Regions from separate parts of the Nonomuraea sp. NPDC049421 genome, predicted to be linked through region 2. Evidence: riboswitches for the same ligand, from Rfam matches in the RefSeq annotation. Region 2 holds a riboswitch; the other holds the start of a gene.
The links. A riboswitch is a leader RNA that binds a small molecule or an ion and turns the genes downstream of it on or off. The one in region 2 is predicted to bind cobalamin.

Region 1: it holds a riboswitch for cobalamin, as region 2 does, so the genes downstream of both, AB0K18_RS49165 (ribonucleoside-diphosphate reductase subunit alpha) here and AB0K18_RS01275 (ABC transporter substrate-binding protein) in region 2, are expected to answer to the same signal.

The regions. Positions count from the first base shown of each region.
Region 1 is NZ_JBFAQA010000056.1:15,351-19,138, reverse strand. Features, by position in the region: gene AB0K18_RS49175 (SAM-dependent methyltransferase) at 1-524, shown strand, start outside; gene AB0K18_RS49170 (tripartite tricarboxylate transporter substrate-binding protein) at 625-1,590, shown strand; cobalamin riboswitch at 1,595-1,800, shown strand; gene AB0K18_RS49165 (ribonucleoside-diphosphate reductase subunit alpha) at 1,906-3,788, shown strand, end outside.
Region 2 is NZ_JBFAQA010000001.1:282,576-286,363, reverse strand. Features, by position in the region: gene AB0K18_RS01280 (iron ABC transporter permease) at 1-814, opposite strand, end outside; gene AB0K18_RS01275 (ABC transporter substrate-binding protein) at 817-1,800, opposite strand; cobalamin riboswitch at 1,873-1,992, opposite strand; gene AB0K18_RS01270 (Gfo/Idh/MocA family oxidoreductase) at 2,000-2,863, opposite strand; gene AB0K18_RS01265 (cytochrome P450) at 2,913-3,788, opposite strand, start outside.

The DNA.
Region 1 (3,788 bases), on a different contig from region 2:
AGGGCAGCGCGCACGAGGTGGCCCCGGACGCCAAGGTCGTCTACGTCGACAGCGATCCGGTGGTGGGGGCGCACGCGGCGGTCCTGCTCAGGCGCACTCCCGGCCGGGCCAGGTTCGTCCAGGCCGACCTGCTCGACACCGAGGACGTGCTGGCCGGCGCGGGGGAGTTCCTCGACTTCGAGCGGCCGGTCGGCGTGCTGCTGGTGTCGATCCTGCACTTCCTGCCCGACTCCGACGACCCGCAGGGCGCGGTGGCGGCGCTGCGCGAGCGGCTGGCGCCGGGAAGTTTCCTGGTCGTCTCGCACGCCACGACCTCACGCGGCGAGGACGAGGAGCCTCCGCGGGGCCGCGCGGGCAGCGGGACGGATCGTTCGCCGGCGCGCATCCGGGCGTTCTTCGGCGACTTCCCGATGGAGCCGCCGGGGCTGGTGCAGGCGACGGACTGGCGGCCGGACCGGCCCAAGCTGGTGGGTGACTGGTCGCTCCCTTCGTCCCTTATGGCCGGAGTCGCCCGTAAAGCCTAATAAGCCCGAAAATCAAGAAAAAGCGCAACATATATCGATTTTGAATAGCGACCATGACCCCGGTGTATAGCCTGCCGTAATGGGTTAATAACCTAGAGTAATGGGGGATTCGGGGGAGAAGCACATGCGCCGGCGGCGCTTTCTGGCCTGCGGGCTGGGAGTGGCCGCCGCCATCGCGGGCTGCGGCACGGAGCGGGCCGGCGGGCACGTGCCGATCACCGGGTTCACCCTCAAGCCGGACGGGCGGCGCTGGGAGCGGGTCGGGCAGGCGTTCGCGGGAGCGGCCCTCGCCGTCGGGTACGAGCCGGGCGGCGGCTTCGACCTGGCCCTGAGCGGCCTGCCCGCGCTGGCCGCGGCCGAGCTGAACAACGGCCAGAGCATCATCGACACCGCCACCCCGCTCGCCAGGCTCAGCGGCGAGGCGCTGGTCGTGGTCGTCCCCGACTCCTCTCCGCTGAAGGACTTCGGCGACTTCGGGGCGCGCCTGCTGGCCGATCCAGGCCACACCATGCTGGCGGGCGGGTCACAGGGCGAGCCGGACCACCTGCTGTTCGGCCTGATCGCGCGGGCGCTCGGCGCCGACACCCGCCAGGTCGACTACACCGGCTACCCCAGCGGGCCCGAGGCCGTGGCCGCGCTGCTGTCCGGCAGGGCCGTGGCCGCCGCCGGGCCGCTGTCCGACTGGCGGCCGGGGCTCAAACGCGGGCGGATCAGGCCGCTCGCGGTCTCCTCGGCCGTCCGCGTGCCGGAGCTGGACGCGCCGACCCTGCTGGAGTGCGGCGTGCGGGTCGACTTCGCCGAGTGGGTGGGCGCGTTCGGGCCCGAGGACATGGACGAGGAGAGCCGCGAGGCGGCCGTGCGCCTGTGCGAGGAGGTGCTCGGCTCGGCCGCGTGGGAGGCCGCCTGCCGGGCCGCGGGCTGGCTGCCGATCCCGCTCGCGGGCGACGACTTCGCCCACTGGCTGGACACCGAGCTGGCCCGCACCCGCGCCGTGCTGCGGGATCTCGGCATGGTCGACACGACCAAAGCCACAACATGCTGGGGTAGTTGCGGGAACGGCCACTAGATGTAGGATCTCGGTCGTCGCTGGTTCGCCTCCTCGGAGGCGGAGCAAAAGGGAACCCGGTGCGATTCCGGGGCTGCCCCGCAGCGGTGAGCGGGAACGACCGCCGTCACAGAGCACTGGAGAGATCCGGGAAGCGACGGCCAGTAGGAGCTCCACGGACGTGGAGCGGGCCCGCGAGCCCGAAGACCTGCCAGCGGTGTGCAGTGTTCATGGCCTCGAGGGCGGGTCTGGCACACGCGGTCCGGCGCGCCTCGCGCCGCGCTCCGCCGTGCTCTCGCCTGCCCTCATGGGGAAGCTCGCGAGGAGAGAGAGCACGTGACCCAGATCGTTGAGGTTGACCGCCGCCTGGCCATCGAGGAGGCCGCCGCCCGGGTGATCGCCGATCCGGCCAACTCCCGGGTCGCCGCCCGGCTGCTGGCCGAGGAGATCGCCGACGAGGCGGCCGGGCACGGCGTGCGGACGTTCTCCGAGTCGATCGCCGCCACCCACGCGGCCGGGCTCGTCCAGGACCGCCTTGCCGCGTTCGTCGCCGCGCACGCGGCCGAGCTGGACGCGCTGGTCTCGGACGCGGCGGACGACCGCTTCGAGTACTTCGGGCTGCGCACGGTCTACGACCGCTACCTGCTGCGCCACCCCGAGACGCGCGCCGTGCTGGAGCGGCCCCAGCACTTCTTCCTGCGGGTGGCCTGCGGGCTGTCGGAGACCGTGGCCGAGGCGGCCGAGCTGTATGCGCTCATGTCCACGCTGTCGTACCTGCCCAGCTCGCCCACGCTGTTCAACTCCGGCTCGCGCCGCCCGCAGCTGTCGTCCTGCTTCCTGCTCGACTCGCCCCGCGACGAGCTGGAGGCCATCTACGACCGCTACGGCCAGGTGGCGCGGCTGTCGAAGTACGCCGGCGGCATCGGCATCTCCTGGACCAGGGTGCGCTCGCGCGGTTCGCTGATCCGGGGCACCAACGGCCACTCCAACGGCATCGTGCCGTGGCTGCGCACGCTCGACTCCTCGGTGGCCGCGGTCAACCAGGGCGGCCGGCGCAAGGGCGCGGCCTGCGTCTACCTGGAGAGCTGGCACGCCGACATCGAGGAGTTCCTGGAGCTGCGCGACAACACCGGTGAGGACGCCCGCCGCACCCACAACCTCAACCTGGCCAACTGGGTGCCCGACGAGTTCATGCGCCGGGTCGAGGCGGACGAGATGTGGTCGCTGTTCGACCCGAAGGAGGTGCCCGACCTCACCGACCTGTACGGATCGGCGTTCGAGGCGAGATATCGCGCTTACGAGGACGCCGGGCGATATGTCCGGCAGATTCCGGCCCGCACCCTCTACGGCCGCATGATGCGCACCCTCGCCCAGACCGGCAACGGCTGGATGACGTTCAAGGACGCCGCCAACCGCACCTCCAACCAGACCGCCCGCCCCGAGAACGTCATCCACCTGTCCAACCTGTGCACCGAGATCCTGGAGGTCACCAGCGACGCCGAGACCGCGGTGTGCAACCTCGGCTCGGTCAACCTGGCCGCCCACCTCGCGGGCGACGATCTGGACTGGCAGCGGCTGCGAAGCACCGTGCGGACCGCCGTGCGCTTCCTCGACCGCACCATCGACCTCGGCTTCTACCCGACGCCGCAGGCCGAGGCGGCCAACAAGCGGTGGCGGCCGATCGGGCTCGGCGTGATGGGCCTGGCCGACGTGTTCTTCACGCTGCGGCTGCCGTTCGACTCGCCGCGGGCGCTGGAGCTGTCCACCCGGATCGCCGAGGAGATCGCGCTGGCCGCGTACGACACCTCGGCCGACCTCGCGGCCGAGCGCGGCAGGCACCCGTCGTACGACGAGACCAGGGCGGCCGGGGGAGTGCTGCACCCCGACCACTACGGCGCCGCCACCGGACCCCGCTGGGACGCGCTGCGCGCGAAGATCGCCACGACCGGCCTGCGCAACTCGCTCATGGTCGCCATCGCCCCGACCGCCACCATCGCCTCGATCGCCGGCTGCTACGAGTGCATCGAGCCGCAGGTGTCCAACGTGTTCAAGCGCGAGACCCTGTCGGGCGAGTTTCTTCAGGTCAATCGCTACCTGGTGGCCGACCTGCAGGCGCGCGGGCTGTGGACGGCGGCGCTGCGCGACGACCTCAAGCGGGCCGACGGCTCGGTGCAGCAGGTGCCAGGCGTGCCCGACGACCTCAAGCTGCTCTACCGCAC
Region 2 (3,788 bases):
GTACGCCGAGCCCCGCCGCCTCCTCGTCGCCCACGGACAGCACGTCGAGCATGCGGCCGTGCAGCAGGAGCAGGACGGCCGAGACGGCGGCGTACGGCAGGACGAGCAGGAGCTGGTCCCATCCGCCGCCGACGTCGCCGAGGATCCAGGCGTAGATGCGCTGCAGCTTCTCGACCTCGAACTGCTGCAGGAACGTCTGGATCGCGGTGAGGAACGAGGTGACGGCCACGCCGGCCAGGACGAGCGTGGCGGTGCCGCCGTTGCGTCCCGCGGTGTTGCCCAGCGTGTACGCCAGGAACACCCCGCCCACCGCTCCCGCGAACGCGGCCACCGGCACGCTGGCGGAGGGCAGCAGCACGATGGCCGCCGTCGCCGCCAGCCCGGCCCCGGCGGCCGCGCCCAGCAGATAAGGGTCGGCGAGCGGGTTGCGGAAGACGCCCTGGTACCCGGCCCCCGCCATGGCGAGCAGCCCGCCGACGACGGCGGCGACCAGCACCCTGGGCAGCCGCAGCTCGAACAGCAGCCCCTGCTCGACCGGGGCCAGCCCCGAGTCGACGTGGGTGAACGGCAGCCAGTCCGCGACCTGGAGCACGACCTGCCAGGGCGAGATGTCGGCGGCCCCGTCGAGCAGGCCGGCGATCATGCACCCGGCCAGCAGGACCAGCGCCCCGGCGATCCACAGCGGCCGCGCCCGCGCAGGCCGGGCGCCGGCGGGACGGGGCCGGGCGGGACGGGGCCGCCCCGCCACGTCGGTCCGCGCGGACCCGGCCTGTGCCGCCCCATCGGGTCGGCCGGGGCCGGCGGGTTTCGCCATCGTCAGCCCGTGCCGTCGGTCTTCGCCGAGGCCTTGGTGACGGCCTCGCCGATGGTCCTGGCCAGGTCGACCACGCGGGGCCCCCACCGGGAGGCGATGTCGTCGTCGAGCTCGGTCACCCTGTCCTCCTTGATGGCGGACAGGTTCTTCCAGCCGGGCCGGGCGGCCAGCGCGTCCTTGTTCTGCTGACAGCACTTGACGTCGGCGAGGAAGATCAGGTCGGGGTCGGCCTGGGCGACGAACTCGGCGGACAGCTTGGGGTAGCCGCCGGCCGTGTCGGGCGCCTCGTCGGCGATGTTGGTGAGCCCGAACAGGCCGTAGATCTGCCCGATGAACGTCTTGGACGTGACGGCGTAGGGTGTCTGGTCGAGCTCGTGGTAGTAGGTAAGCTTCGTGTCCTTGGGCGCCTTGGCGGCGAGGTCGTCGATGGCGGTCTTCATGCCGGTGACGAGCTTGTCGGCCTCGTCCTGGTGGCCGGTGGCGGCGCCCAGCTCGGAGATCTCCTCGTACGCCTCGTCCAGCCCGGTGGCGGCGGGCTGGTGGAGCACGGGCACGTTCACCTTGCCCAGCTCGGAGACGACGTCGTCGAGGTCGTCGGACAGGATGACGAGGTCGGGCTTCTGGGCGACGATGGCCTCGACGTTCGGCTTGAAGCCCGACAGGTCGGTCTTGGGGGCCTCAGGCGGGAAGTTGGAGCGGTCGTCCACGGCGACGACCTGGGAGCCCGCGCCGATGGCGTAGAGGGTCTCGGTGTGGGTGGCCGAGAGCGAGACGATGCGCTCGGGCCGCTTGGGGATGGTGACCTTGCCGTTGGCCGCTTCGACGGTGACGGGGAAGCCGGCGGCGGAGGGGGCGGCGGAGGGGGCGGCGGTCGCTGAGGTGGTGGGGGCTGCGCCGGGGCCGGCTGTGGTGCCGGTCTGGCCGCAACCGGCCAGGACGAGCGTTCCCAGCAGCGCGCCCGCGAAGGCCGTGCGTACGGGCCTCACGAGTAGTCCTTTCACACTGTTGGAACCGAGAGACCCGCTGCTAGTGACGGATCACCCTTTTCCACGAGGGTTGATGTGCGTCGGCGCGGAGGCAGGCGACCTGGCTATGACAGTTGCGGGACAGCGCCGGACTCTCACCGGACTTCGCTGCGCTCTGCGCGTCGGGCAAACGCTATCAATCCCTCATACGCCCGCCGCGTCAAGGGGCGAGTTGGGCCTCCGCCTCGGCGATGATCCGCTGGATGCGCAGCCCGTGCGCGGCGTCCAGGGGGTGACCGCCGCCCTTGCGGACGGTGGCGGCGAACTCCTCGGCGACCCTGGCGAAGTGGTCGTCGTCCCCGTCGCGGGGCGGCAGGACCGCGTTGCCGGTGCGGCCGTACACGGCGATGGTGGACGGCGGCACGTCGCCGCCCGCTGCCATGCTCAGCGACGCCTCGCTGACCGCGCCGCCCTCGTGCTCCAGCAGCAGGCCGATCCAGCGCAGCGGGTGGCCGTGCGCGCGCACGGCGGTGACGGGGCCGAGCGCGGCGTCGAGCACGTCGATCACGTGCGGTCCCACGTCGAGCAGGGCGCCGCGCTCCAGCCGCCAGGGGGTGGCGAAGGGGTGGTCGCCGAGCAGCGCGCCGGAGATGTTGGCGGCGTGCCCGCCGAACGGCTCGACCTCGGCGCAGCGGGCCAGGAAGGCGCGGGTGGCGGCGGTGTAGCGCATGGTGAAGACCATCTGGGAGGCGACGCCGGACTCGGCGACGGCCTCCGCGACGCGCTGGGCGGCGTCGAGCGAGTCGGCGAGCGGCTTCTCCAGCAGCAGGGCCTTGCCGGCGCGGGCGGCGCGGACGGCGTACTCGGCCTGGACCGCGGGCGGGACGCAGAACGCGACGGCCTCGCAGTGCTCGAACAGCTCCTCGACCCGCTCGAACACCGGCGCGCCCAGCTCGGCGGCGGCTTCGGGGCGGCGGGCCCAGACGCCGGCCAGCCGCGTGTGCGGGCTCTCGGCCAGCATGGGCGCGTGCGCCATGCGCGCCCAGGGTCCCGCCCCGATCAGTCCGACCGCCACCGGCTCCATGCACGTCCTCCTCAGGAAATCAGGATATTTCCCACCATAGAGGAGAAGATCACCACTCCACGAGCAGGGCCGTCAGCCCGCGGCCCACGAGCGACCTGCGGTACGCGATCTCCTGCCCGGGAACCAGCCGCAGGCCGGGCAGGCGCCGCCCGAGCACCTCCAGCGCCGTGCGCAGCTGCAGCCGGCCCAGCGCCGCGCCCACGCAGAAGTGGATGCCGTAGCCGAACACGAGATGCTCGGCCGCGTTGGGCCGGTCGATCACGAACCGCTCCGGCTCGGGAAAGACGCTCTCGTCGTGTCCCGCCGAGTCGGTGGACAGCAGCACGAGCGAGCCCGCCGGGATCGTCACGCCGTGCAGGACGACGTCCTCCGCCGCGTACCTGAACGACCCCAGCGACGCCCCGTCGATGCGCATGCACTCCTCCGACGCGCCCGCCAGCAGCGGCTCAGGCACCGGCCAGCGGCCCTCCCTGAGCAGCCGCAGCACGGTGTTGCCGAGCTGGTTCGGCACGGTGTCGTTGCCCCCGAGCAGGATCGTCGAGATCAGCTCGACCACCTCGCGGTGGGTCAGCTCGGCGCCGATGAGCGCGGTCATCAGGGACGTGAAGTCGTCGCGCGGGCGCGCGGCGCGCTCGGCCACCAGGCGGTCCACGTACGCGAGGTAGTCGAGGAAGCTCGCGGCCAGCTCAAGTTGCCGCTGCGGCGGCTGCGGCGACAGGAAGAGCTGGAACCAGTCCTTGACGTGCTCCTGCACGAACGCCTCGTCCTCCTCCGGCACGCCGATGAAGCGGGCGGTCAGCTTGACCGACGGCTCGTGCCCGATCTCGGTGACGAAGTCGGCCCGACCGCGCGGGGCGAGCCGGTCGAGCAGGTCCTCGTTCAGCCGCCGGAACTCCTGCTCCAGCGCGGCCACCGCGCGCGGCGT